One region of the Nocardioides zeae genome, then DNA from elsewhere that is predicted to be linked to it. Evidence: riboswitches for the same ligand, from Rfam matches in the RefSeq annotation. Region 1 holds a riboswitch; each other region holds the start of a gene.
What was found. A riboswitch is a leader RNA that binds a small molecule or an ion and turns the genes downstream of it on or off. The one in region 1 is predicted to bind cobalamin.

Region 1 (7,343 bases):
CGGTCTCGGGCGGGCGCGGGTCGGCGTCGTGCACCTGCTGCCCGGGGTCCTCGGTCCCCTGGCGCAGCACGCGCTCGCCCGCCTGCCCCTCAACGCCGTGGCGATCGCCGGCCTCAGCTTCATCGGCCTGGGCGCGGACCCGGACGCCGCCGAGCTGGGCGCGATGCTGGCCGAGGGACTGCGCTACCTCGAGGTCGCGCCGTGGGTCGTGCTCGTCCCCGGTGGGGTGCTGCTGCTCCTCGGTGTCGGAGCGGGCGCGGCGGGCGGAGTCCAGCGGCGTGCGCGGCGCACGACCAGGCTCAGGCGTGGGGCAGCTGCATCAGTCGGAGGTTGAGCTGCCCGACCACCTCGTCGAGGCTCCGTCCCGACTCCCGCGCGAGGAGGCCGAGGGCGAGCTCCGCCACGAGGAGCGCGCCGCCGGCGAGGTCGCCGTCCTCGACGAGCTGGCGGGTGAGTGCCCGGGCGCCGTCGATGTCGCCGCGACCGCGCGCCGCGACGAGCCCGGCGACCTGCTGGGCGGAGCCCAGGAGCCCGTCCAGCCCGGTCTCCTGCCGCGCACTCATGCGAGGAGCCCCGGGGTCTGGGCGCGGGCGCGGTCGAACCGCGCCTGGACGTCGGCCCAGTTGGCGACGTTCCACCACTGCGCCACGAAGGTGGCCTTGTCGTTCCGGTAGTCGAGGTAGTAGGCGTGCTCCCACATGTCCAGCATGAGCAGGGGGACGAGGCAGGCGGGCAGGTTGCCCTGCTGGTCGTAGAGCTGCACGACGTGGAGCCGTTCACCGAGGACGTCCCAGGCGAGGATCGACCAGCCGGAGCCCTGGATGCCGAGGGCGTTGGCCTGGAACTGGGCGCGGAACCTGTCGAAGCGCCCGAAGAACTCGTCGATGGCCTGGGCGAGCTCGCCGGTGGGCTTGTCGCCCCCGTCGGGAGACATGTTCGGCCAGAAGATCGAGTGGTTCAGGTGGCCGCCCAGGTGGAACGACAGCGACTTCTCCAGCCCCGTGAGGTGCGTGAAGGTGTCGGTCGCGCGCGCCTCCTCGAGCTGCTCGAGCGTCGTGTTCACGCCCTTCACGTAGGTCGCGTGGTGCTTGTCGTGGTGCAGCTCCATGATCGCGCCCGAGATGTACGGCTCGAGCGCGGCGACGTCGTAGGGCAGGTCGGGAAGCACGTAGTCGGGCACGGTCGCTCCTGGGGTGGATCGGGTCGAAGGTTGCTGCGACCATAGCGCTATTGCAAGACATTTGCAGCAAGCCGGTTCTTCGAGTCTTCAGCCCGGGCTCGCGCCGCCGGCAGAGGTCGAACGTCGCCGGCCCCACCAGGCCAGGAGCCTCGCCTGCTGGCGCTCGGCCCACAGGCGCCGTCGTCGCAGGCGTCTGCTCTCGTACATGTCGTCTCGCTTCCGCGTGCTAGGGCTGCCAGCCGGCGGCCCACGCGACGACCGCCCGCACCGCGGGGTCGGGGTCGTCGGCGAGCCGGGCGAGCAGGTCGGGGTGGCACAGGCGGTGGGCCGCGACCCACCCCCGCACCCGGTTGTCGGCGTCCTCGGCCAGCAGGGCGAGCACCCAGGTCGGCGTGCGTGGGTTGCGCGCGACGCAGGCGCGGACCGACGACTGGGCGTCGGCGGCGAGGTGCTCGAGGACGTCCATCGGTGCGTGCTGGGACAGGGCCGCGCTCTCGCGGATCGCCGTCGTCGGGTCGGCCGCGAGGGCGCGCACGCGGCGTACCTTGCTCGCCGACGCCGGGGGAGAGGTGAAGGCGGAGAGCGGGGGACCGCCCTCGCCGGAGGTGGCGAGGGCGGCCCGGTGCGCCGGGCTGAGGAAGCCGATGCAGGACATCGCCTCAGTCCTGCCGCGCGTTGACCTCGTACGAGGTGTTGATGGCCTCGAAGAAGTTGACGAGCTGCAGCGTGTCGTTCGCCGCCGCCATCCACTTCGCCGGGTTGGCGACGCCGTAGTGCGGACCGAAGCCGAGCTCGTCGAGGCGGCGGTCGGCCAGGTACCGCACGTACTGGTTGATGTAGTCGGCGTTGAGGCCCAGGATGCCGTTCGGCAGGAGGTCGTGGTTGTAGGCCTCCTCCATCGCGACCGCGTCGAGGATCATCTGCCTGATCTCGTCGGCGAACTCCTCGGTCGCGACCTCGGGGTTCTCCTCCAGCACGGTGAGGACGAGGTTGATGCCGAACTTCAGGTGCAGGGACTCGTCCCGCACGATCCAGTCGATGAGCGAGCCGAAGTTCCGCAGCAGGTTCCGCTGCCGGAAGCTCAGCGCGACCATGAACCCGGAGTAGAACCAGATCCCCTCGAGGATGACGTTGTAGGCGATGAGGTTCCGGACGAAGTCGCGCTTGCCCTCGACCGTGGTGATGTCCAGGGTCTGCTCGGTCATCCGCTTGATGAAGCGGACCTCGAACTCCTCCTTCGCCGCCATCGAGGGCACGTCCACGTGGGCGGCGTAGGCCGCCTCCCGGTCGATGGGGAAGGTCTCGAGGACGTACTCGAAGCTCATGCAGTGGTTGGCCTCCTCCCACATCTGCTTCGCGAGGTAGAGGTGGCACTCCGCCGCGTTGACGTAGGGGTAGACGCCGAACGCCAGGGCCTTGTTGACGAGCAGCTCGCTCGGGTTGAAGTAGCTCATCAGGAACGTCAGGGCGCGACGCTCGTCGTCGCTCATCCGCTCGAAGTCGGCGAGGTCCTCGCCGAGCTGCACCTCGTTGGGGAACCAGGTGTTCGCGACGGCCTGGTCGTAGAGCTCCATCGCCCACGGGTAGGTGACCGGCTTGAGGAGCAGGCCCTCCTCGATGCCCGTGCCGAGGATGCCCCGGCGGCCCTCCGCGGCGCTCACTGGCACGACTCGCACTGCAGCCGCTCCTGCGGGTCCACCGGGCAGGCGGCCTCGCCCACCACCTCCAGCTCCTGCACGTCGCCGGGCACGACGTCGGGCACGACGGCCGGTACGACGGGTGCTGCCGGCGCTGCGGCACCGAAGCCGCGACGTGCCGGCGCGGCGGCACCGAAGCCCCGACGCGCCCCGGAGCTCGCCGGGGTGCGGCCGTCCGCCTTGTTGACCTTGACGGTGCTCTGCTCGGCGGTGTGCCGCGGCATCATGTGCAGGTAGTAGGTGGTCTTCACGCCCATCCGCCACGCCGCGGCGTACAGCTCGACCATCGACGCGACGCTCCGGTCCGCGAGGTAGATGTTGCGGCTGATCGCCTGGTCGATCCACTTCTGCGCGCGGGCCGCGACCTCGAGGTAGGCGCGGCCGGGCAGCTGGAACGACGTCTGGTAGATCTCGACCAGCTCACGGGGGATCGTGAGGTCCGCGCGCTCCGCGGCCACCCGGGCCAGGTCGCCCTGGTGGCGGAGCAGGTCGTCGCGCACCTCCTCCCAGAGGCCGGCGGCGCGCAGGTCCTCGACGAGGTTGCGGTTGACCTCGAGGAACTTGCCCGAGCTCGTCGTGCGGCTGAAGATCTGGCTGAACTGCGGGTCGAGGCCGGGCGTGGTGCCGGCGACGAGCCCGATGGACGCGGTGGGGGCGATGGCCAGCAGGGTCGAGTTGCGGATGCCGCCGGCCACCTTCTCCCGCAGCGTGTGCCAGTCGAGCCGGGTGGTGCGGTCGACCTCGACCGGTACGCCGCGGTCCGCCTCGAGCAGGGCGAGGGAGTCGATGGGGACGAGCCCCTGGCTCCACCGCGACCCGGGGAAGTGGGCGTAGGAGCCGCGTTCCCGCGCGAGGTCGGCGGAGGCGTCGATGGCGTGCCAGGAGACGAACTCCATGACCCGGTCGATGAGCTCGTAGGCCTCGGGGGAGGCGTAGCTGTGCCCGCAGCGCTCGACGACGTCCGTGAATCCCATGACGCCCAGCCCGAGGGCGCGGTTGCGCTCGTTGGAGTGCTCCGACTCGGGCACCGAGGAGACGGTGATGTCGATGAGGTTGTCGAGCTGGCGCACGGCGAGGCGGGTGGACTCCGCGAGCCGGTCCCAGTCGATGCGGGCGCCCTCCCCGCCGGCGCCGCGGCGCCGTCCCACGACGTGCCGCGAGAGGTTGATCGAGGCCAGGTTGCAGACGGCGACGTTCTCGCGGTCCTGCGGCAGGCAGATCTCGGTGCACAGGTTGGAGAGGTGGATCGTGCCCGTGTTGTGGTTGAGGGCGCGCGTGTTGATCGTGTCCTTCCACGTCAGCCACGGGTGCGAGGTGGACTGCAGCGCGGTCAGGATCGCCCTGAACTGCTCACGGGCCCCGACCTTCCGGTGGCGCAGCCGCCCGGCCTCGGCCTCGGCGGCGTACTCCGCGTAGCGCCGGGAGAAGGCAGCCCCCGTCAGCTCGACCAGGTCGGGCACCTCGGCGGGATCGAAGAGGTACCAGGGCTGGTCCGCCTCGACGCGCTTCATGAACTCGTCGGAGATCCACACGGCGGTGTTGGCCGTGCGGGTCCGGCGGTAGGGGTCGCCGGAGTTCTGGCGCAGGTCGAGGAACGCGGGGAAGTCGAGGTGCCAGTTCTCCATGTAGAAGCACAGCGCACCGAACTTCTTGCCCCCGCGGCTCACGGCACGCAGCGTCGAGTCGATCGTGTGCATGAAGGGGACCGGCCCGGTCGAGGTGGTGTTGTTGGACGCGATCGGCGACCCCTCGGCGCGGAGCTTGGTGACCGAGAGGCCGATGCCGCCCGTGCCCTTCGTCAGCCACATGACGTCGCGCACCGACTTCGCGATGTGCTCGATCTCGTCCTCCATCTGCATCACGAAGCAGTTCGAGAGCTGGCTGTAGGACGTGCCGGCGTTGACGAGCGTGGAGCCCGCGGCGAGGTACTCGAGGCGCGACATCTTGTCGTAGAAGCGCTCCGCGGCGCGGGTGGGATCGTCCTCGTTCAGCGCGAGCCCCATCGCGACGCGCATCCAGAAGAACTGGGGCATCTCGAGCGGGCGCCCGTCGGGACCGGCGACCATGTAGCGCGTGCGCATGGTCTGCACGCCGACGTAGCGCAGCAGGTCGTCGCGGTCCGGGTCGAGCGCGGCGCCGAGCCGTTCCAGGTCGAAGAGCTCGCCGAGTCGGCGGTCGAGCAGGCCGAGCTCGACGCCGCGCAGGACGAACGCGACGAAGGCCTCGCCGTGGAACGCGTAGACCTCGTCCCGGGTCACCCCCTCGCCGAAGATCCCCTTGTAGAGGCTCTTGACGAGCAGGCGCGACGCGATGGTGTCGTAGGCCGGGTCGTCCTTCACGTTCTGCAGCGCCACCTGCACGACGGCCTCGTCCAGCTGCTCGCTGGTGATGCCGTCGAAGAGCGTGATCTCGAGCTCGGAACGCAGCTGGGTCGCGCGGGCGACCCCGTCGTCGAGACCGGCCGCGGCCTCCTCGATGGACCGGGCGATCTCGTAGCCGTCGTAGGGCACACGGGTGCCGTCGCGCTTGACGACCTCGATCCGGCCGTTGGTCGTGGTGCTCATGTCGTCTCCACCCCTCGTGGAACGTCGCGGGACGCACGTCCGCGGACGAGGGGGAGACAGCAGGAACGGTCGACGGACAGGCCGCTCCACCCTCACGGGAGGCCTCCTGCCGGCGTTCGATCCTCCGACCCTCCCTCGGGGTCGCGGACCCTCGCCCGTCGGGGGCGAGGCACTGGCAGGTCTTCGGACTCGTGGGCGATCGTGCTCCGGCCTACTGTCCGTCGCTTCCCAGGCTGGCGTCGGCCGTGCCCAGTGCTTGTTGACGGAGGTCGTTCCCACTCACCGCTGCGGGGCAGTTCCGGTCTTCCACCGGATTCCCTCTTGCGACGACCCGTCTGGAGGACGGGTCGAACCAGCTGCGCCGACCACCATATACGGGAATCACATCGATGCAACTACCTAGATGTTGTGTCCTGTCGCTCGCGGCTCGGACAGCGGCGCGACGATGCGGTCGACCGCGGCGCGGTCGAGCACGCCCCCGTGCCAGGTGTCACGGGGGCGTCCCGGCGTGCTCAGGTCGCGCACCACCACGACGTTGCTCCGCTCGCACTCGCCGAGGCACCTCACCACCCGCACGCGCGTGCCCGCGGGCACGGTGTCGCGGAGGTGCTGCACGAGGTCGTCGTGGTCGACGCCTGGGTGCTTGCGGGCCGTGCCGCAGCAGCAGTCGTGGCACACGAGCACGTCGTGGTCGGGCCTCACGGGTGGGGTCACCCGATCCAGTCGTTGCCCGGCAGCTCGTCGAGCGCGGTGATGTCGAGGGTGGGCTCGACGCCCGACTCCGGCGCCAGCCCGAAGTGCTCGACCGCGGTGCGCACCCACTCGGCGGCGTCGATGTTCATCGGGCCCGAGACCCACATCGCGTAGGGCAGGTTGACGAAGCGCTCCTCGCGCACGGCCTCCAGGTCCCGGGAGGCGGGGTTGGCCTGCAGGACGGCGACCTTGTCCTCGTAGGACTGCCCCGGGTAGTCGACGAAGAAGATGACGTCGGGGTCCGAGGCGGCGAGGGTCTCCCAGCCGACCTCGGTCCAGGTGTCCTCGACCGCGGCGGTCGCGTTGGTGACGCCGGCGGTGTCGAAGATGGCCTGGGGACCGCCGAAGGAGCCCGACGTGAAGATCGCGTCGGTGCCGGAGTCGAAGAGGAACGCGGTCGGCCGCTCGTCGCCCTGCGGAGCCGCCTCCAGCGCGGCCCGCCGTGCCTCGATGTCCTCGACCACCGACGCCGCCGTGTCGCTGTGGCCCGTGAGCTCACCGATGTTCGTGAGGTCGGTCGTGAGGGCCGTCCAGGCGTCCATCGTGCCGCGGGCCCCGTCGTCCTGCTGGCAGGTCTCGCTGAGCAGGTACGGCGTGATCCCGTGCTCGGTGAGCATCTCGGGCAGCAGGTTGCGGGCCTCGCTGAAGCCGTAGCCGTAGCCCGCGAACATCACCTGCGGGTCGACGGCCAGCACGTTCTCCAGGGTGGGGAACTCCTCGCCGACCACGGTGAGCTCGTCGACGCGGTCGTCCGGGTAGGCCAGCTCCAGGAGGTCCTGGTCGCGCTCCATGCCGGTGACGGCGACCAGCTCGTCGCGTGCGCCCGCGGCGAGCACGATCGAGATGATGCCGCCGTCGTACGCGTAGAGCTCGGTGACCGGCCCGTCGACGGTGAGGTCCTCGCCGCAGTTCTGCACGGTGATGGCACTGGCGCCGGACGCCGAGCCGGAGGCGCCCTCGGGGGCGCACGCGGCGAGGCTCGGGGCGGCGATGGCGAGGCTGGCGAGCAGGGCGAGGGGGCGGGCGGACGTCATGGGTGGTCCCTTCGGGGGTGGATGAGGAGGTGGGGCTGGTCGAGGTGCGGGTGCGGGACCTGGACGGAACCGACACCGAAGTGGCGTGCGACGTGCCCGGCGGCCAGCACGTCGG
Region 2 (7,343 bases), 870 kb from region 1:
CGGTCGGTCGGTCCTCGGGTCCCGGCTGGTCCTCGGGTCCCGGCTGGTCCGGCTGGTCCGGCTGGTCCGGCTGCCGGGGCGGCTCGGGGTCGGGCTCGTCGTCCCCGAGGATCCGGTCGAGCAGCTCCTCGTCGATGCCCGGGGCGTCGAAGGGGTTGCGGCGTCGACGGTGCGGGAGCGCCAGCAGGGCCGCCGCGCGGATGTCCTCGCGGAGCACGTGGCGACGACCGTGCCAGGCGGCATGGGCGATCGCCGTGCGGGCCGTGACGATGTCGGCGCGCAGGCCGTCGACGTCGAACGCCGCGCACACCTCGGCGATCTTCGCCAGGGCGCCGTCGCCCAGCGCCACCTCGGTCACCAGCACCTGCGCGGCGGCGATGCGCTCGCGCAGGCTGGTCTCGCTCGCGTCGTACCGCTCCGCGAAGGCGGCGGGATCGGCGTCGAAGGCGAGGCGGCGGCGTACGACCTCCGTGCGCAGCGCGGGCTCCCGCGGCGCCGCGACCTCCACGGTCAGGCCGAAGCGGTCGAGGAGCTGCGGGCGCAGCTCGCCCTCCTCGGGGTTCATGGTGCCGACGAGCACGAAGCGGGCGGCGTGGACGACGGAGACGCCGTCGCGCTCGACGGTCGCGCGGCCCATCGCCGCGGCGTCGAGCAGGAGGTCGACGAGGTGGTCGTGGAGGAGGTTGACCTCGTCGACGTAGAGGATGCCGCGGTGGGCGCGGGCGAGGAGGCCGGGCTCGTACTCCGCCACGCCCGCCGACAGCGCCTTCTCCAGGTGCAGGGAGCCGAGGAGGCGGTCCTCGGTGGCACCGACGGGCAGCTCGACGAGCCGCACCGGGCGGGTCTCCACGCCGGCGTCGGCCGCGAACGGGGCATCCGGCGACAGGGGGCTCGGGTCGGCCGGGTCGGAGGAGAACCGGTCGCCGGCGACCACGTCGATCGGGGGGAGGACGGCGGCGAGCGCGCGCACCGCGGTGGACTTGGCCGTGCCCTTCTCGCCGCGGACGAGGACGCCGCCGATCTCAGGACTGACCGTCGTCAGCAGCAGCGCGAGGATCATGTCGTCGGAGCCGACGACGGCCGTGAAGGGGTAGTGCTGTGGCATGTGGGGCTCCCGCTCGCTCTGCCATCGGATGGATGCGTCGCGAGGCCGGTCTTCGGACTTCCGCCGTCCTGCGCGAACAGGCGACGGTCACCGCAGCGGGCCCTGTGCCGGACTCTCACCGGCTTCCCAGATTCTCCCCGCACGCTCCGGTTGTCTCTCCGGACCGTGCTCGCGGGGCACCTCACGAACGCCGCTCACCCTAGTCGGGCCGGTGCGCGGCCGGTCGTGGTGGTCGCGCCGCGCTGCGTGCTCGGTCGTCGTGTCGTCCTGGGAGTCCGGCGGTCGTCCCGCTCGGCCAGGACGCCGTCGTCGTCGGGCGCCGCACCTTCGCCCCCACGCGCTAGCCTGCCGGTCGTGCCCGCCCAGCCGCTCCACTTCGTCGTCGCCGCCGTCTGCCTCCGCGACGACCGGGGGCGGCTGTTGAGCGTGCGCAAGGAGGGTACGGCGCGGTTCATGCTCCCCGGCGGCAAGCTCGAGCCGGGGGAGACCGCGCGCGACGCCGCCATCCGGGAGATCCGCGAGGAGGTCGGCGTCGAGCTGGCCGACGTCGAGCTGCTCGGGGAGTTCCACGGCGCCGCCGCCAACGAGCCCGGGGCGACGCTGGAGTCGACCGTGTTCACCGCCCGCGCCCTGGGCGAGCCCGTCGCGTGCGCCGAGATCGCCGAGGTGCGGTGGGTGGACCCCGAGGACCTGCCCGACGACCTGCCGCTGGCGCCTTTGCTGGAGCACCAGGTCGTACCCGTGCTGCTGGGGCGGACGCCGGAGGCCTGAGCGCTCATCGGGGTCGGGGTCGGGGCATGCTGCGCCGCCCGGCCACGGATGGGGACGGGCGGCTTGCTGGTGCGGTGGCGGCGGGGTGGCGCTAGGTCGTTGTTGGTGGCCAGACGCGGGTGCCGTCGCGGTCGACGAGGTAGCGCAGGCCCGTCGGGCTGGTCCAGATGAGTGCGCTGGGTGGTTCGCCGTTGTCTGGGTGGGTGGGGCGGTAGGTCCACTTGTTGCCGGTGGTCATCTCGCGGTGGGTCTTCATGCGGTGGTGGCGTCGGCAGAGCGGGAAGAGGTTGGTCGTCGAGGTCTGGCCGGGTGGGCCGTTGTCGTCGTAGGCGCGGCAGTGGTCGAGGTCGGCGGTTCTCGATGAGCGGGTGCAGTATGGGAAGACGCATCTCGGCCAGCGGGCTCTGACGTGGTCGGCGATCCGGTCCGGTGGGCTGTAGCCGTTCCCGGCGTCGTCGAGGTTGAGGTCGATGACCGGCTTGATCGTGACGGTGGTGTCGGGGCTGGCGCACCAGGCCTGGACCTGCTCGGCCGTGACGACCCCTCGCGGTGCGCCGGGGGTGTCGAGGCGGGCGAGGTCGATGCCGGTCGCGCCCGTGCAGGCGTCGATCCCGGGGCCGAATCCGTTGAGGGTGCCGGTGATGGCGGCCTGGTCGAGGTGCACGAACAGCACCACCTCCCGCCGTGTCCGCGTCGGCGTGGGCGGCTGCGTGGGCGGCTGGTCCGCGTCGTACTCCAACGTCGCCACCCCGTCGCAGCGCCGGGCGATCTCACCGAGGGCGATGGAGCGGCGGACGTCGAGGTCCTGGTCGCAGCCCAGCTCGGTCAGTTGCCGCGCGACGTGCGCGACCGTGCGTTCCAGGTCGAGCGCGTCGGCGAGGTCGAGGGTCCCGTGGACGTCCACCGTGCCGCGGATGGTCCCGGTCAACGGATCTGCGTAGCCGACGTCGCCCAGCTCGATCGTCAGGTGGCGTCCTCCGTCGGCCTCGGCCCGCTCGGCCTCGGTGGTCTCGGGGTCGAACCGAGCCGCGGCCTCGGCCACGAGCCGGTCGACCTCGGGGCCGGTGGCCTTGTGCGCGACGTACGCGACGTGCCGGTCCACGAACCCCGCCGCCTCGAAGGTCAGCGTGCGCGTGGTCTGGGCGATTCGGCGTCCTCGCCAGACGTCGACTTCGCCCGCGGCGATCCGGGCGTGGACCCGGGGGAGGCGGTAGCGCAGCTCGATCGCGTCGCCGACCAGTCGCCGTGCGGCGTCGAACGAGCACCCCCGAGCAGCGGCGACCTCGCCGATGCAGAACTCCGCCACCACCGGCGCCCCCGGCCCACCCAGCTCGAGGAACTGGTCCCCGGCCAGGGTCTCGGCGTAGGACTCCTCGTGCCACTCACCCAGCACCGTGATCGGATCCCCCACGACCTCCTCAGAGGTGTGCGCAGCCGCCCAGTCACCCACCGCGACGAACGCAGCCGCTTCCGCAAGACGAGCCGCCGTCGCGCGCTCGCGGACCGCGTCGATCAACGCAGTCGCCGCCGTCGCCGCCGTGTGCTGGGTCCCCCGATCCATGACCCCACTCTAGTCGAACACGTGTGCGATGACCACCTCTTGGTGGTGATCTGTGGATGACCGGCACCGGCTGTCGTCGAGTTGTCACGTACGCAGCGACGAGTCCCCGCCCGCACCACGGCGTACAACCCAACTCGACGCTCCCGCCGCGCCGTTCAACCCACCTCGACGCCCCCCGCCGCGCCGTTCAACCCACCTCGACGCCCACGCCGCGCCGTCCGACCCAACTCGACGCCCACGCCGCGCCGTCCAACCCAACTCGACGCGCTCACACCCCCAGCCGCGCGCGTACGGCGGCGGTGATGGTCTCGAGGGCGGGGCGGGCCGCGATGGTGCGAGCGACCGCCCCCGCGGCGTCGCGGCACGACGGGTCCTCCAGCACCCGCACCACCGCCTCCGCCAGCCGCTCCGGGTGCTCCAGCCGCACCGCCACGCCCGCGTCGACCAGGCGCGCCGCGTGGTCGGGCTGGTCGTAGTCGACCGGCCACACGACCGACGGCAGGCCGGCGGCGAGCGTGTGGCCGAGGACGCCGGAGCCGCCGTGGTGGACGACGGCGTCGAAGCGCCCCAGGTCGCGGGTGTAGTCGACGACGTCGTGGACGGCCAGACCGTCGGGAACAGACACGCCCGCAGGCAGTGAGGCCCCCGCCCGCCCCAGGCTCAGGTGCAGCTCCACATCCCGCGCGGCCAGCACCGCCGCCGCCCGGGAAGCAGCCCCGACCAGCGCCTCCCGGTGCCACGCCACGTGCGTCCCGGCCGTCACGAGCACGTGCCGGCACCCAGGGCGCAGCACGAGAGGACGACGGGAGGGCGAGGGCGTGTACAGCACCGGCCCCACGTACCGCACCGCGGCCGGGAGCGCCCGCGGGTACTCGATCGCCCCCGGCACCAGTGCCAGCACCCGCTCGGCGGAGTAGATGGCCTCCGACCCGTCCACGCGGTACAGCGACGACAGCCCGACGTCGTCGAGCCGCGCCCCGGCGAGCCGCGGCGCCACGCTCTTGAAGCCCCGCACGAACCGCCGGCCGGCCGCGTCCCGCGCACGCCCCAGGGGTCCCCGCCCGGGGCGCCACCCGCCGACGTACGACGGCGGGCCGCTCCGCGCCTCGATCGCGCAGGGGGAAGGGTGCGTCGTCCACCAGGGGATCCCGACGGCGTCGGCGGTGGGCCCGACCGCGGCCATCGTGAAGTCGGCGAGCACGAGGTCGGGACGCTCGCCGCGCCACGCCTCCCGCAGCTCCTCCGCGAGCCGCACCTGCAGCGCGGCCGTCGCCCGGAGCTGCCGCACGAGGAGGCGGGGGTTGCTCCCGACGCGGTACGGCGGGTCGACCACCTCCGCGACCACGTCGTCCGCGCCGGCCAGGAGCTCGACCGCGTCGGCTCCCGTCCCCGCGATCGCCGGCAGCGCCGCCGCCGTGCTCAGCACCCGCACCTCGAGGTCCTGCTCCCGCACGAGCCGCGCCGCGATCCCCAGCACCGGGTGGAGGTGACCGGCCATGGGGGGCACGACCAGGTCGACCCGGGCGCTCACCGCGCATCCCCCGAGCGCGGCAGCAGCCCCGCCACCACCTCCCGGCACACGGCCAGGAGCTCGGGCGCGGCGAGGTAGTCGAGGTGTCCCGCCTCCACCTCCACGTCGGCGGCCCACCAGCGGGCCAGCCAGTCGTGGCGGCTCGCCACCCGCACGGTCCGGCAGGCCGGCGGTCGCGTGGCGACGGGCCCGTAGGCCACGACCACGACACGCGCCAGCACGTCGGCGGGGAGCTCGAGCCGACCCAGCAGGTCGAGCCCGATGCTCCCCGCGAGCACGAGCGTCAGGTCGGCCCGTCGCAGCTGCGCCTCGACCCGAGCCCGATGAGCCGACGCCCACCCCGGCAGCCGGATCCGCACCGCCAGCACCAGGTGGCGCAGGCTCGCCAGCCACAGCGGTACGGCGCGGTGCGGCGCCAGGCCCGCGTCGTACGGGAAGTTCATCGGCACCGCCACCCCGTCCGGGAGGTCGAGCGCGTCGAGGAACGCCTGCTGCTCCGGGGACAGCGCGCAGCTGCGGGGGTCGCTCTGCCCCGTGCAGAACAGCACCTGCAGCGAGGCGCTCATGCGTCGCGGAAGTCGTCGTCGGCACGCACCCGGTAGGTGCGCGTGCGCCAGCGGATCGTCGGTCGCACGGCGCCGTGCACGAGGTGCAGCGGCTGCACGAGCTCGGCCACGACGGACGCGACCGGTCGGTGGAGCACCCGTCCGTGGATGCGCCGCTGGAGACGCCGCAGCAGCAGCCCCCGCACCGACAGCACCGCGAGCGCCGCGGACGGCCGGCGCCGCCGCACCGCGTCGCCCAGGACGACCGCCAGCAGCGTCGGGTGCAGCCCGTGGAGCACCGTGATCGCCGCGGCCGTGGACGGCGGCTGCCGACGCAGCAGAAGCGTGGCGAAGAGCATCCACCGGTGCATCAGCGCCACGTAGTGGCGCGGACCGTCGACCGTGGTGGTGATCCACTGCGGCGCCGCCGTCTGGCAGATCGAGCCGCCGCTGCCCAGCACCAGCCGTGCCAGCGCCAGGTCGTCGGTGAGCGCGTGCGCGATGGGCGCGAACCCACCCAGCGACCGCAGCTCGCCGGCGCGCATCGCCCACGTCATCCCGTTGATGGTGACGGGCGGCAGCGTGAGGTAGGTCGTCGCGGCGTTGGCGTCGACGAACTGGTCGACGAGCGCCGCCCACGGCGTCGCGCCCCGCAGGTAGCCCGGCAGCCCCGTCGCGATCGTGGCCCGCTCCAGTCCGTCGAGGAGCGCCCCGAGGCTCGCGGCCGGCAGCCGGGTGTCGTCGTCGAGGGCGAGGAGCACGTCGTCGTCGGCGCACCCGTCGAGCGCCACCTGCAGCTTGGTGAGCTTGGGGTTGGTGCCCTCGGGCGTGACCGGGCACACGACCACGTCGATGCGCGGTGCACCCGCAGGACCCGACCGAGCCGCCTGCACCGCCAGCCGCTCCGCGACCGCCTGACCCTCCGGGTCGTCCTCGTCAACCAGCCACACGAACCGCACGCCGTCGAGCGCGAGCAGGTTGTCCCGCAGCGCGTCCTCCAGCCCGGGGTCGCCCGAGAGGATCGGCTGCGCCACCACGACGCGGGCTGCCTCGGTCGGCGCGGGCGTCCGCGGGCCCGGAACGGCCCGCGCCGTGCGCAGCGCCCACGCGGCCTTGCCGCCCTGGAGGGCCAGGTAGCCGATCGCCGCCGCGGTCCCGACCCTCACGCGCCCTCCCGTTCCCACTCCGCGCGCTGCCACGCGACGAACTCCTCGATGCCCGCGGCCACCGACACCGACGGCGGGCCGAGGTCGCGCAGCATCTTGTCGGGCACGAACGTCTTCGACCAGGTGAGCACCCCGACGCCGTACGGCGTGATCGGTGGCTCGCCGGGCAACCGGGCCACCCGCCAGAGCGTCTCGAGCACCCGGGCGGCGCGCATCGCGGAGCGGATGCTCACGCGGCGGGTCGGTGGCTCCAGCCCGAGGCGCTCGACGACCTCGGTGAGCACGGCCTGCATCTCGACCGGCTCGGCGTTCGTCAGGTGGTAGACGCCGCCCAGGTCGTCGCGCTCGGCGAGCTCGAGGAGGTAGTCCGCGAGGTTGTCGACGTAGACCACGTCGCCCACCGCGGGCGTCTCCCGGCCGGTCAGCAGCGGCAGCCGCCCCGCCCTCGCCGCCGCCAGGATGCGGGGGAACAGCACCGTGTCGCCCGGTCCGAACACGGCACGGGGGCGGGCGACGACCCACGACCCCTCGTACTCCGCCACGACCTCCTCCGACACCGCCTTGGTGCGGGCGTAGTCGTTGGCGAACGGCGGCCCGACGGGCGCGTCCTCGGTGAGGTCGAGCTGGTCGCCGTCGCGGTAGAGAACCGAGCTCGACGACACGT
Region 3 (6,248 bases), 860 kb from region 1:
GTCGGGACGGCTCGCCGAGCGCGGGTTGTAGATACCGAGCACCAGGTCCGCCTCCGCGACCGCGCGCAGCCGCCGCTCGAGCACCTCCCACGGCTTCAGCCGGTCCGACAGGCTGACGACGGCGAAGTCGCCGCCGATCGGCGCCCCCGCGCGGGCCGCCACGGCCTGCACCGCCGAGACCCCCGGGACGACGCGGACGGGCACCGCGGCGTACGTCGCGTCCTCGGCCGCCGCCGCGACCTGCGCCTCGAGCACGGCGGTCGCCATGCCGAAGACCCCGGCGTCCCCGCCCGAGACGACGGCGACGCGCTCGCCGCGGCGCGCCAGGTCCAGCGCGAGGCGGCCGCGATCGACCTCGACGGTGTTGCCGCTCGCGTGCCGGGTGAGGCCCTCGCGGTGGGGGACCCGCTTGACGTACGGCGCGTACCCGACCACGTGGTCCACTTCGGCGAGCACGGCGGAGGCCTCGGGCGTCAGCCAGTGCGCGGGGCCGGGGCCGAGGCCGACGACGACGACCTCGGCGGGCGCGTCCACCGGGACCGCCTCTGCCGACGGCGAGGCCGTCGCCGCCTCGCCCGTCCGGCGTCCGACCCCCTGCAGGGAGTCGCCCGCGACGACGATGAGCGAGAAGTACGGCACGCTGTCGGGGTCGACGTCCGCGACCCGGAGGTGGCGCTCGGTGTCCATGGAGGCCCGCTCGACGTAGACCGCGTGCTCCAGCCGCCCCGCCGTCGCCAGTGCCCGCCGCACGGTCGGGAACCGCCGACCGAGCTTCATGATGATCGCCCCGTCGGTGTCGGCGAGGCGCCGCGCGAGCTCCGTCTCGGGCAGCGTGCCCGGGAGGATCGTCAGCACGTCGGTCTGCCGCACCAGGGGCGAGGCGATCGTGGCCGTGGCGGCGGCGAAGGCCGGCACGCCGGCGACGACCTCGGTCTCGAAGCGCTCCGACAGGGCGTCGTGCATGTACATGTACGACCCGTAGAACATCGGGTCGCCCTCGGCCAGCAGCACGACGTCGCGACCGGCCTCGAGGTGGGCGGCCAGGCGCGCCGCTGACTCCAGGTAGAAGTCGGCCATCGCCCCGGCGTACCCGCCCGGGTGGTCGGTGCCGCCCGTCGTGACCGGGTAGACGAGCTCCTCCTCGACGGCGGTCGGCGGGATCAGCCCCGCGGCGATGCGCCGCGCGTTGGACTGCTTGCCGCGGCCCGCGTGGAAGGCGACGACGTCGGCCGCGCCGATGAGCCGGGCGGCCTTGAGGGTCACGAGCTCGGGGTCGCCGGGACCGACGCCGACGCCGTAGAAGCGACCGGAGGTGGGGGCCGGGGTGCTCACTCCGCCTCCTGGGCGATCGCGTTGAGGGCCGACGCGGTCATGGCGGAGCCACCGCGACGGCCGTGGACGGTGAGGAACGGGATGCCGTGGGCCGCGGCGTACTCCGCCAGCGCCTCCTTCGACTCCGCCGCGCCGATGAAGCCGACGGGGCAGCCGACGATCGCGGCCGGGGGAGCGCAGCCGTCGGCCAGCATCTCGAGCAGGTGGAACAGCGCCGTCGGTGCGTTGCCGATCGCGACGACCGAACCGGGGATGCGGTCGGCGAGCACGGACAGCGCCGCGGCGGACCGGGTCGTGCCCCACGCCCGGGCCAGGCCCGGCACCCGCGGGTCGTGCAGCGCGCACAGCACCTCGTTGTCCGCCGGCAGACGGCGGCGGGTGACGCCGGAGGCGACCATGTGGGCGTCCGCGACGATCGGCGCGCCGGCGGCGAGGGCGCGGCGGGCGGCACCGACGAGGTCGGGGGAGACCACGACCATCGGGGCGAGGTCGGTCTGGCCCGTGCCGTGCACCATGCGCACGACGACGCGCTCGGCGTCGGACGGCACGTGGGAGAGGTCGGCCTCGGCGCGGATCGTGGCGAACGAGTCGACGTAGATCGCCTGTCCGTCGCCCTCGTAGGGATAGCGACGCGTGGGCCGCACCGGCTCCTCCGGCTCGTCCGCGTCCGGCACGACGGGCGCACCCGCACCGGGCAGGAGCAGCGAGCGCCACGGCGTCACCACGACGCGGGCGTCGTCGGCCAGGCCGTCGAGCAGGATCGCGAGGGTCCCCGGCTCGAGGCGCCCGTCGGGCACCTCGACGTGCCGGTGGAGACCGGCGGGGGTGTCGAGCTCGCCGTACGCCGGCGGTTCCGTCGCCGCCGGGAGCCGCGGGTCGGGCGGGGATGCCGGGAGCCCCGGCACGACGAGGGCCGCGGGCAGCTCGTCGACGTGCCACGGCGCCTCGGTGCCGAGGTCGAGCGCGGCGCGCGCGGCGCGGAACGCGTGGGCCACCCGGACCATCGCGGGCACCGCGTCGCCGACCGGGACCACCGGGCCCCACGTCGTGCCCCAGCGCAGCTGGACGGTGTCGCCCCCGAGGGCCACGAGGCCGACGTCGGCGCCGCGGGCCAGCACGTCCCCCCGGCCGTCGTCGAGCACGAAGAGGAAGCGCGCCGAGAGGTCGGCGAGGTCGGCGTCGGCGCGGACGGCGGCGTCGAGGTCGGCCGCCACCCCGCGGAGGTCGGCGCGTCCACCGACGAGCCCGGTGAGGGGCGAGACCAGGACGTTGCGGACCAGCTCGTGGCTGGGCGAGGGCAGCAGCCCGGTCGCTGCGAGCGCGCTGACCACGTCGGCGGGCAGCACGTCGCCGACCAGGGGCAGCGCCCGCACCTGCACGTTGGCGCGGCGGGTCAGGTGGAGGTCCCCGTCGCCGTACGTCGCGGAGACCGCCGCCAGTGCGCGCAGCTGCCCGACGGTCACGGCCCCGCCCACGAGGCGCAGGCGCACGAGCCCACCGTCCTCGGCGGGCCAGGGACGGGAGACGCCGGGACACAGGTCGGTGCGGGTGCGCGTGGTCATGCGGGTCCTCGCTGGTCAGCGGGCCCGTGCGCGAAGCCCGTCGTCCTCGACCGGGTGGCGGCTGCCGCCCGGTGCCAGCAGGTCTTCGGACTCGGGGTCGTCCGAGCGGAGCGCCTTCCCGGAGGACCCTCCAGTGGCTGCGTGCCCCGCCCGTCGCCCACACCGCTGCGCGTCAGTCCCGGACTCCCACCGGGTTCCCTGCCCCCTCGCGGGGGTCGACTGGCGGCGGTGACCTTACCAACCGTCCTCGGTGACGAAGTCGGCGAGCGGTCGCGCGATGGTCCACCCGTCGAGCTCGAGGGCCGGCCGGTCGGGGAACGCGGGCACCGGACCGAGGCACAGCACCGCCACCGGCTCGGCCCCGGCGGGCATGCCGACCAGCTCCGCCAGGGCATCGGGCTCGAACAGCGAGACCCACCCCATGCCGAGACCCTCGGCGCGGGCGGCGAGCCACAGGTTCTGGATCGCGCAGGAGACCGACGCGAGGTCCATGTGGGGCATGGTGCGCCGGCCGAACACGTGCGGCTCGCGGCCCTCGCGCAGCGCCACGACGAGCAGCTCCGCGCACTCCCGGATCCCCTCGACCTTGAGCCGCAGGAACTCCGCCGCGCGCTCGTCCAGGGCCGCGGCGGTGGCGCGGCGCTCCTCGTCCACGAGGGCGTGGATGCCGCTCCGCAGCTCCGGCGAGGTGATGCGCACGAAGCGCCACGGCTGCATGAGACCGACGCTCGGCCCGGCGTGCGCGGCGGCCAGGAGGCGGGCGAGCACCTCGGCGGGCACCGTCGCCCCGGGCAGGAACCGGCGCATGTCGCGCCGCTCGCCGATGACGCGGTAGACCGCCGCACGCTCGTCGGCGGTGAAGGCGTGGGGCGAGACCGGCGCCGGTGCGGGGGTGGGGTCCGAGGGCGTCACGGCGGGCGAGGCTAGCCGCTGGCCGTCGTGCGACGTACGCCACACGACCCACGACGGCCGCGTGCTGCTAGGTTCCGGAGCGCCAGTCGTGCTCACGCAGAGCCAGGGAACCCGGTGCGAATCCGGGACTGACGCGCAGCGGTGAGGGTGACGGGCGGGACACGCGCCACTGGGCCCCGGCCTGGGAAGGCGTCCCGTCCGGACGAGCCCGAGTCCGAAGACCTGCTGGCCGCGGCGTCCGCGTTCCGAGCGGGCCGTCGCGTCACCTGTCCTCCTGGCTCCGCGACCGAGCCACGACACGAAGGATGGCCATGCCCACCCCTGCCCGCACCCTGCCCACCCGCACCCTGCCCACCCGCGCCCTGCCGGCGCTCGTCGCGACCCTCGTCGCCGCCCCGCTCGTCCTCACCGGGTGCGCGGCCTCGGAGGCCGAGGACGCGTCCGGCTCGGTGACCCTGGAGAACTGCGGCGAGGAGGCGTCCTACGACGCGCCCGTCGAGCGGATCGTGGCGACGAGCAACTCCGCCAACGTCGGGACCCTCCTCCGCGTCGGAGCGATCGACCGGATAGCGGCGATGTCGCTCAGCGCCGGCAACGACGCGCTCATGGACGCCCTCTTCGACGTCGAGGTCGGCGACGTGCCGCGGCTGGTCAGCCCGATCTCGATGGAGGCGGTCGTGGGCGCGGAGCCCGACCTGCTCGTCGGGTCCTACTCGGGCCTCTTCTCGGGCTCGTCCGGTGTCACCCGCGAGGACGCCGCGGAGCGCGGCATCCCGACCTACGTCATCTCCGACTCCTGTCGGCAGGACCCCGCGGCGGGCGCCTCCTCGGCCCTCGGCACGATGGATCCCTGGGACGCCGTGCGCGCGGACCTCGAGAACTACGGCGCGCTCACCGGCAACGAGGACGAGGCCGCCGCGGCCCGTGCGGAGCTCGACGAGCGCCTCGCCGCCCTGGCCGACGCCCCGCGCGGCGACGCCCCGCCGAGCGTCCTGCTCTTCGACTCCGGCGAGACGGACCTCTACACGTCGGGTCGCAACGGCCCGCCCCAGGGGATCATCGAGGCAGCCGGCGCGACCAACGTCTTCGACGACGAGGACACGACGTGGTTCCGTGCCTCGTGGGAGGCGGTCGCCGAGCGCCAGCCCGACGTCATCGTGGTCATGGACTACCGCAGCGACGCGGCCGACGAGGTCGAGCAGAAGATCGCGACGATCCGGGACCAGGCGGCGCTCGCCGGTTCCGCCGCGGTCGCGGAGGACCGCATCATCGTGCTTCCGCTGGCGCTCTTCACGAGCGGCTACGGCAACGTCGAGGCGGCGGAGCAGCTGCGGGCCGGCCTCGAGCGGCTCGGCCTGCTCCCCGACTCCGGGATCACGGGCACGATCGACCTCGACGCCCTCCCGTGACGGGCGCGGCGACCGAGGTCGCCCGCCGTGTCCCCACCGGGCCGCTCCTGGTCGTCGCCGGTGCGGCGCTGCTCGTCAGCCTGCCGGTCGCGACGGTGTGGGGCACGACGACCCTCGACCTCGGCGTGGTGGTGGACGTGTGGCGGGCCCGGCTCGGCGGCGCGCCGCTCGCGTCGTCGGCGGACACGATCGTCTGGAACATCCGGGCGCCCCGGGTGGTGCTCGCCGCCCTCGTCGGCGCCGCCCTGGCGGTGGCCGGGACGGTGGTGCAGACCCTCGTGCGCAACCCGCTGGCCGACCCCTACCTCCTGGGTGTCTCCGCCGGGGCGAGCGTCGGGGCGACCGCCGTGCTCACCCTCGGCGTCCTCAGCGTGCTGGGCACGTGGGCGCTCACCGCGGGCGCGATGACCGGCGCGGTGCTCGCCGCCGTCGTGGTCTTCGGGGTCACGCTCGCCCAGGGCGGGCTGACCCCGCTCCGGCTCGTGCTGACCGGCACGGTGCTGGCGTCCGCGTTCTCCGCGACGGCGAGCTACCTGGTGTTCCGCAGCGACGAGCCGCAGGTCGCGCAGGGCGTGCTGTTCTGGCTGCTCGGCTCGCTGGCGCGGGCGGCGTGGGACCAGCTGCTGCTCCCGGCGGTCGCGCTCGTCCTGGCCGTCGTCGTCCTCGTGGCCGTGCGCGGCTGGCTCGACGGGTTGCTCGCCGGGGCGGACGTCGCCCGTGCGCTCGGGGTGCCGGTACGCCGGCTCCGCGTGGTGCTCTTCGTCCTGCAGGCCCTCCTGGTCGGGGTGACGGTCGCGGTCGCCGGGGGGATCGGCTTCGTGGGGCTCGTGGTGCCGCACCTCGCCCGCATGCTCGTCGGCCCCCTGCACGGGAGGGTGCTGCCGGTCGCCGCCGTGCTCGGGGCCCTGTTCCTCGTCTGGGTCGACGTGGCCGCGCGCGTGCTGGCGCCCCCGCAGGAGATCCCGCTGGGCGTGGTGACCGGCATCGTGGGGGCGCCCGTCTTCCTGCTCCTGCTCGGGCGTCGTCGCTACCG
Region 4 (7,343 bases), 850 kb from region 1:
AGTAGCGCAGGGTGACCACCTCGTCGCGCTCCGCGTAGTCGGCGCGGATGCGCTCGAGCACGTAGCGCGCCGGGTCGACGAGCACGGCGTTGCCCGAGGCGTCGGTCGCGCCGCCGGCCGCCTCGGCCAGCAGCTCCTGGGCGGCGCCCTCCGCGACCACGATGACGGCGTACCCGCGGTCCGCCACGCGGCGCCGCAGGTGCGCGAGCAGGCCGTTGGGGCCGTCCATCGCGAACGGCACCTCGGGGATGAGCACGAAGCTGGCCGTCTGGGCGGCGAGAGCCGAGTAGCAGGCGATGAAGCCGGCGTGGCGCCCCATCGTCTTGACGATGCTGACGCCGTTGACCGCCGCCTGCGCCTCGACCTTCGCGGCGGTGATCGACTCGGCCGCCTTGGCGAACGCGGTCTGGAAGCCGAAGCTCTGGCCGATGTGCGGGATGTCGTTGTCGATGGTCTTCGGCACGCCCACCACCGCGATCTCGAGCCCGCGGCGCTCGATCTCCTCGTGGATGACGTGGGCGCCGCGCATGGAGCCGTCGCCGCCGACCACGAAGAGGATGTCGATGTCGTGGCGCACGAGGGTGTCCACCATGACACCGGGGTCGCGGGCGCCGCGCGAGGAGCCGAGGACGGTGCCGCCGCGCTCGTGGATGTCGGCGACGGACTCGCGGGTGAACACGACCGGCTCGAGGCCGGACTCGGGGTCGAGGCCCGCGTAGCCGTTGCGGAAGCCGAGCACCTCGGGCACGCCGTAGTGGTCGTCGAGCGCCCGCACGACCGCCCGGATGACGTTGTTGAGCCCGGGGCAGAGACCGCCGCAGGTGACGATCGCGGCACGGGTCGTGCGCGGCGGGAAGAACAGCCGGGCGCGGGGACCGCCGGCCTCGAAGGTCGCGATCTCCTCCCACGGCACGTCGCGGCCCTGCACGAGCTCGACCGTGTCGTCCATGAGGATCCGGTCGCTCTCGGCCACGTAGTACTGGTTCGTCGCCCGGCCCTCGACGTACGAGGCGAGCGGGGAGTCGAACCTCGGCGCACCGAGGGTCTTGACCTGCAGGTCGGCGAGGGTCACCACGGGTCGTGACCCTATCGGGCGGCGAGCCTTCCGGCACGGTGGCCTAGGCTGCCCCCGACCTTCCGCCGACGGACCCAGGAACCCGGTGCGACTCCGGGGCGGTTCCGCCACTGTGAACGACGTCGCGACGTGCGGCGTCCAGCCAGACACTGACCGACGGCGGTCCGATCCGACGGGGCGAGAACCCCGAGGAGGAGCTCCGCCGTGCCGCGTATCGCGCTCGTCTCCACGTCCGACACCGACCTGCTCTCGGCCCGCGCCAGCGGCGTCGACTTCGTCGTCGCCAACCCCTCGCGCCCCGCCCACGAGGGCATGGGCGCCGAGCTGGCCGCCGCCGACCTCGTCGTGGCCCGCATCCTCGGCGGGCCCGACGACCTCTGCAGCGGCTTCCGCCGCGTCGTCGGCACCGGGGTGCCGACCGTCGTGCTGGGCGGCGAGCAGGTGCCCAACGCCGCGCTGATGGAGCGCTCGACGGTGCCCGTGGGCGTGGCGGCCGAGGCCCACCGCTACCTCGCCGAGGGCGGCCCCGAGAACCTCGCGCAGCTCCACGCGTTCCTCTCCGACACCGTGCTCCTCACGGGTGAGGGCTTCGAGCCGCCGGTCGTGCTGCCCGCCTGGGGCTGGGCGGAGCGCCCGCACGCGACCCCCACGCCGGACGGTCCGCGGGTCGGGATCCTCTACTACCGCGCCCACCACGCCTCGGGGAACACCGCCTTCGTGCACGACCTCGCCGACGCGGTCGACGCGGCGGGCGGGGTCGGCCTGCCGGTCTTCTCCTCGTCGCTGCGCACGGCCCCCGACGCGCTCTACGACGCGCTCGGCTCCCTCGACGCCCTCATCGTCACCGTCCTCGCGGCGGGCGGCTCCACGCCGGCCGGCGCGAGCGCGGGCGGGGCCGACGAGTCGTGGGACGTCGAGCGGATCGCCGCGCTCGACATCCCGGTGCTCCAGGCGCTCGCGCTCACGAGCAGCCGCGCCGAGTGGGAGGCGTCCGACGACGGCGTGACCCCGCTCGACTCCGCCACGCAGATCGCGATCCCGGAGTTCGACGGCCGCATCATCACGGCGCCGTTCTCGTTCAAGGAGGTCGACGAGGACGGGCTGCCGCGGTACGTCGCGGACGCCGAGCGCTGCCGCCGTGTCGCCGGCATCGCGACCGCCCACGCGCGTCTCGGCCGCACCGAGGCCGCCGAGAAGCGGTTGGTGCTCATGCTCTCGGCGTACCCGACCAAGCACTCCCGCATCGGCAACGCCGTCGGCCTCGACACCCCGGTGTCGGCCATCCGGCTGCTGCGCGCGCTCCGCGCCGAGGGCTACGACCTGGGTCCCGCGGACGGCGAGATCACCCGCCTGCTCGACCTGCCCGACGAGACGGCGGCGGGCGACGCGCTCATCCACGCCCTCATCGCGGCCGGCGGCCAGGACGAGGAGTGGCTGACCAACGCGGACCTGACGGACGCGCACGTGCGGATCACGCCGGAGCAGTACGCCGCGTGGACCGCCGACCTGACCCCGACGCTCCGCGAGGAGATCGAGCAGGCGTGGGGCCCGGCGCCCGGCAAGCTCTTCGTGAACGACGACGGCCACGTCGTGCTCGCCACCCTGCGCGCCGGCAACGTCGTGCTGATGATCCAGCCGCCCCGCGGGTTCGGGGAGAACCCGGTGGCGATCTACCACGACCCGGAGATGGCGCCGAGCCACCACTACCTGGCGGCGTACCGCTGGATCGCGGCCCCCCAGGCCGACGGCGGCTTCGGGGCGCACGCGGTCGTCCACCTCGGCAAGCACGGCTCGATGGAGTGGCTGCCCGGCAAGAACGCCGCGCTGTCCGCCGACTGCGCGACCGACGCGGTGGCGGGCGACCTGCCGCTGATCTACCCGTTCCTCGTCAACGACCCGGGCGAGGGCGCGCAGGCGAAGCGCCGTGCCCACGCGACGATCGTCGACCACCTCGTGCCGCCGATGGCCCGGGCCGAGGCGTACGGCGACATCGCGCGGCTCGAGCAGCTGCTTGACGAGTACGGCAACATCGCCGCGATGGACCCGGGCAAGCTGCCCGCGATCCGGGGCGAGATCTGGACCCTCATGCAAGCCGCCCAGATGCACCGCGACCTCGGGCTCGACGAGCGTCCCGAGGACGACGACTTCGACGACTTCCTGCTCCACGTCGACGGCTGGCTCTGCGAGGTCAAGGACGCCCAGATCCGCGACGGCCTCCACGTGCTCGGTGGTGCCCCCGAGGGCGAGGCGCGGGTGAACCTCGTGCTGGCGATCCTGCGGGCCACCCAGGTGTGGGGCGGCCAGGCGGGCGCCGTACCGGGTCTGCGGGCGGCCCTCGGCCTCCCGACGGGTGCCGGCAAGGAGCCGAGCACCGCGGAGGTGGACGCCGTCGAGACGCGCGCCCGGGCCCTCGTGCTCGGCCTGGAGGAGCGGGACTGGGACCCGGCCGCCGTGCCGGAGGTCGTCGGTGCGCTCGAGGGCGACGCCGACCCCGCGGTCGCCCAGGTGCTGACGTTCGCCGCGACCGAGGTCGTGCCGCGCCTGGCGCGCACGACGGACGAGCTGACGGCCGTGCTGCACGCCCTCGGCGGCGGCTACGTGCACGCGGGCCCGTCGGGCTCGCCGCTGCGCGGCCTCGTCAACGTGCTGCCGACCGGCCGCAACTTCTACACGGTCGACCCCCGCGCCGTACCGTCCCGGCTGGCCTACCAGACCGGCGCCGCGATGGCGGAGTCGCTGCTGGCCCGCCACCGCGAGGACACGGGGGAGTGGCCGGCCTCCGTCGGCCTCTCCGCGTGGGGCACCTCGGCGATGCGCACGAGCGGCGACGACGTGGCCGAGGTGCTCGCCCTCCTCGGCGTGCGCCCGACGTGGGACGAGATGTCGCGTCGCGTGAACGGCCTCGAGCCCGTGCCGCTCGACGAGCTGGGCCGGCCGCGCATCGACGTCACGCTGCGCATCTCCGGCTTCTTCCGCGACGCGTTCCCGCACGTCGTGGAGATGCTCGACGACGCGGTGCGCATGGTCGCCGAGCTCGACGAGCCCGCCGAGCTCAACTTCGTGCGGGCCCACGCCCAGGCCGACCTCGCGCGCCACGGCGACGAGCGGCGGGCCACGACCCGCATCTTCGGCTCGGCGCCCGGGGCGTACGGCGCCGGGGTGCTGCAGGCCATCGAGTCGGGCAACTGGCGCACCGACGACGACCTGGCGGAGGTCTACACGGCGTGGGGCGGCTTCGCCTACGGCCGCGACCTCGGCGGCGTCGCGGCGACCGAGGACATGCAGGAGAACTACAAGCGCATCGCGGTCGCGGCGAAGAACCTCGACACCCGCGAGCACGACATCGCGGACTCGGGCGACTACTTCGAGTACCACGGCGGCATGGTCGCCACCGTCCGTGCGCTGACCGGCACGGCACCGCGGGCCTACGTCGGCGACTCGACCTCGCCCGACGCCGTCCGCACCCGCTCGCTCGCGGAGGAGACGGCCCGCGTCTTCCGGGCCCGCGTCGTCAACCCGCGCTGGATCTCCGCGATGCAGCGCCACGGCTACAAGGGCGCCTTCGAGCTCGCGGCGACGGTCGACTACCTGTTCGGCTTCGACGCGACGGCCGGCGTGGTGCGCGACGACATGTACGAGTCGCTCGCCCGCGCCTACGTGCTCGACGAGGACGTGCAGGCCTTCCTCCGCCAGTCGAACCCGTGGGCGCTGCGCGGCATGGTCGAGCGGCTCTCCGAGGCGGCCGACCGGGGCATGTGGGCCGAGCCGGACCCCGAGGTCGTCGCGGCGATGCAGCAGGTCTACCTCGAGGTCGAGGGCGAGATCGAGGACCGGTGAGCCAGCCGTGAGCCCGCGCCGCCTCCACGTCGTCGGCCTCGGCTGCGGCGACCCCGCCCAGCTGACCGGCCAGGCCGTCGCGGCGCTGCGCGGGGCGGCCTACGGGCTCGCGCCCCGCAAGGACCGCGGGTCCGGTGACGACCCGCTCCTCGCCGTACGGCGTGCCCTCCTCGCCGAGGTCGCCCCCGGTCTGGAGGTGGTCGAGGTCGCCGACCCCGAGCGCGACCGGTCGGCGCGGGTCGTGGGTGACGCCGCGGCGTACCGGGGTGCGGTGGCGGACTGGCACGCGGCGCGGACGTCGGCCTACGAGCGTGTGCTGCTCGAGCGCCCCGGCGACGTCGCGCTGCTGGTGTGGGGGGACCCGGCGTTCTACGACTCGACGCTGCGGATCGTCGACGCGGTGCTGGCGCGGGGGGCCGTGGTGGCCGAGGTGGTCGTCGTGCCGGGCATCTCGAGCCTGCAGCTGCTCGCGGCTGCGCACCGGATCGTGCTCCACGAGGTGGGGCAGCCGATCACGGTCACCACGGGCCGCCGGCTGCGCGAGGCGGTCGACGCCGGCGCCGACAACGTGCTCGTCATGCTCAACGCCTCGCTGGAGCTGGACGGGCTCGAGGACTGGACGATCTGGTGGGCGGCCAACCTGTCCGCGCCCAGCGAGCGGCTGGTCGCGGGGCGTGTCGGCGACGTGCTCGACGAGGTGCTGGCGGCGCGGGAGGCGGCGAAGGCCGAGGCGGGGTGGATCATGGACGCCTACCTGCTGCGGGCGCCGGCGGGCTGAGGACGGAGGAGGAGCGGTGAGCGACGACGCGGAGCGGCTCGCCCGGCTCGTCGCTGCCGTCGACGCGGTGTACGCCGCCGATCCGCGCGCTGCGACGTGGCCGCCGCCGTGGGACGGCGGCCCTCCGGAAGACACCTACAGCCGGGTCACGCGTCCGGAGCGCTACCGCATCGTCGGCGCCCGGGTCGAGGCCTGGTGCCGGGTGCTCGTGGAGGCAGGGCTCGCGGTCCGGGAGACAGCGGTGGCGCCCTGGGGCTGGCGGCTCACGAACGGACCGGAGGACCTGACGCGGTTGCGGCCGGTCGTCGACGGCGCGGTGCCGCTCCTCCTGGACGTGGGCTCGACCGACGTGCCGGGTGACCACGTGCAGATCGGCGTCGGGGAGCCTGCCGTCGAGGTCGCGATGGTGCCGCCCTGCGGGTGCGATGCGTGCGACGACGGCTCGGAGGAGCTGCTCGACGCCGTCGACCTGCGGATCGGGTCGACGGTGGCGGGCGTGCTGGTGCACGAGTCCGGCCACGGGTGGTCGCGGACGGTGACGATCGGGGGGTGGTCCACGACCAACGCCGACCGTGCTGATGTCGAGCGGGCGGAGGCGGCACGCACGGGCCACCGGCCGTGGCGCACCGTCGCCGGGCCCGCGTGGTGGAGCTGATCCGGCCTGCTCGAGAAGGGGTCACGAACGACAGCGGATCCGGCCCCGGCGATGTCGTCCGTGCCCCTTGGTGAGATCCGCGGGCTCGGGGCGCAAGGCGTGGTCTCATCCTCGAGAAGTTCTGCGGAACAGACGCAGTCGTCAGCCTGCCGGGAGTGCATCCGTTCCACAGGACTCCAGCGGTAGGCCGGTCGCCCCCCTTCCGCGCGGCATGATGCCTGCCAGACGATCAGCAGGAGGTGCCGTGCGGACACGAGGGACGGATGAGGTCGAACGTCTCGGTGAGCTCACGACCCAGTGCGACGCGGCGTGCTTGACGGTCGTACCCGCGTCGATGGGTCTTCCAGCCCTGGCGGCGCACTGGAGGATCGACATCGACGCGCCGGTCGAGGTCACCCCTGACGGCCCCCCGTACGACCCGTCCGGCCGTTCCTTGCACGGCTATGTCTGGTTCATCCAGGTCGGGCACCAGATCCTCGTCGTCGAGGAGAACGGTTTCACGGGCGACCAGGACGAGCTCCTGGCGCGTCTCAGTGAGGAGTCGGGTGGCGCGCGCGTGGCATCGGCCTTCTGGAACGTCAACGCGGTGGTCAGGTTCGGGGCAGCCGAGGGAGGGCGCACGATCGTCCCGTCGGAGGAGGTGCGCTACGGCGAGCCCACGCCACCGGAGGCCGCGGAGCTCGACGACCTGCTGGCCCCGTTCCGCGCGTTGCCGGAGCCGCCAGAAGAGGGACCGTGGACCAACCCTGACGTCGGTCCCTCCTGGGAAGGCACCGCCGTGGCCATGCTCCTGCGATGGACCGGGATGACGTTGCCCGACGACCTCTTCGATCTCGAGGCGCACACGGTCTACCTCTGGTCCAGGTGAACACCGGGGTCGTGGAGAAGGGGTCACGGACGACGCCGCATCAGCCCCGGCGACTGTCGTCCGTGCCCCCTTTTCCGGACCCGCCCTCGCGCCACCTTCACAGCACCCCCCGACGCCTGTCTCAGCGAGC

Region 2: another riboswitch for cobalamin. It lies ahead of QE405_RS10185 (magnesium chelatase subunit D family protein); the one in region 1 lies ahead of QE405_RS06040 (ribonucleoside-diphosphate reductase subunit alpha).
Region 3: another riboswitch for cobalamin. It lies ahead of QE405_RS10080 (ABC transporter substrate-binding protein); the one in region 1 lies ahead of QE405_RS06040 (ribonucleoside-diphosphate reductase subunit alpha).
Region 4: another riboswitch for cobalamin. It lies ahead of cobN (cobaltochelatase subunit CobN); the one in region 1 lies ahead of QE405_RS06040 (ribonucleoside-diphosphate reductase subunit alpha).

Annotation. Positions count from the first base shown of each region.
Region 1 covers NZ_JAUTAN010000001.1:1,253,959-1,261,301, forward strand. The annotation lists gene QE405_RS06015 (ABC transporter permease subunit) at 1-334, shown strand, start outside; gene QE405_RS06020 (hypothetical protein) at 300-563, opposite strand; gene QE405_RS06025 (superoxide dismutase) at 560-1,180, opposite strand; gene QE405_RS06030 (variant leucine-rich repeat-containing protein) at 1,407-1,835, opposite strand; gene QE405_RS06035 (ribonucleotide-diphosphate reductase subunit beta) at 1,840-2,814, opposite strand; gene QE405_RS06040 (ribonucleoside-diphosphate reductase subunit alpha) at 2,838-5,441, opposite strand; cobalamin riboswitch at 5,599-5,814, opposite strand; gene QE405_RS06045 (hypothetical protein) at 5,841-6,143, opposite strand; gene QE405_RS06050 (ABC transporter substrate-binding protein) at 6,152-7,228, opposite strand; gene QE405_RS06055 (ABC transporter ATP-binding protein) at 7,225-7,343, opposite strand, start outside.
Region 2 covers NZ_JAUTAN010000001.1:2,127,724-2,135,066, reverse strand. The annotation lists gene QE405_RS10185 (magnesium chelatase subunit D family protein) at 1-1,105, opposite strand, end outside; cobalamin riboswitch at 1,133-1,304, opposite strand; gene QE405_RS10180 (NUDIX hydrolase) at 1,460-1,876, shown strand; gene QE405_RS10175 (HNH endonuclease signature motif containing protein) at 1,968-3,437, opposite strand; gene QE405_RS10170 (glycosyltransferase) at 3,706-4,968, opposite strand; gene QE405_RS10165 (hypothetical protein) at 4,965-5,534, opposite strand; gene QE405_RS10160 (glycosyltransferase) at 5,531-6,679, opposite strand; gene QE405_RS10155 (NAD-dependent epimerase/dehydratase family protein) at 6,676-7,343, opposite strand, start outside.
Region 3 covers NZ_JAUTAN010000001.1:2,113,349-2,119,596, reverse strand. The annotation lists gene QE405_RS10100 (precorrin-2 C(20)-methyltransferase) at 1-1,332, opposite strand, end outside; gene QE405_RS21065 (precorrin-8X methylmutase) at 1,329-2,894, opposite strand; cobalamin riboswitch at 2,954-3,133, opposite strand; gene bluB (5,6-dimethylbenzimidazole synthase) at 3,129-3,806, opposite strand; cobalamin riboswitch at 3,888-4,036, shown strand; gene QE405_RS10080 (ABC transporter substrate-binding protein) at 4,118-5,215, shown strand; gene QE405_RS10075 (FecCD family ABC transporter permease) at 5,212-6,248, shown strand, end outside.
Region 4 covers NZ_JAUTAN010000001.1:2,104,249-2,111,591, reverse strand. The annotation lists gene QE405_RS10060 (ATP-dependent 6-phosphofructokinase) at 1-1,075, opposite strand, end outside; cobalamin riboswitch at 1,128-1,247, shown strand; gene cobN (cobaltochelatase subunit CobN) at 1,280-4,912, shown strand; gene cobF (precorrin-6A synthase (deacetylating)) at 4,920-5,690, shown strand; gene QE405_RS10045 (DUF6226 family protein) at 5,707-6,345, shown strand; gene QE405_RS10040 (DUF6461 domain-containing protein) at 6,680-7,213, shown strand.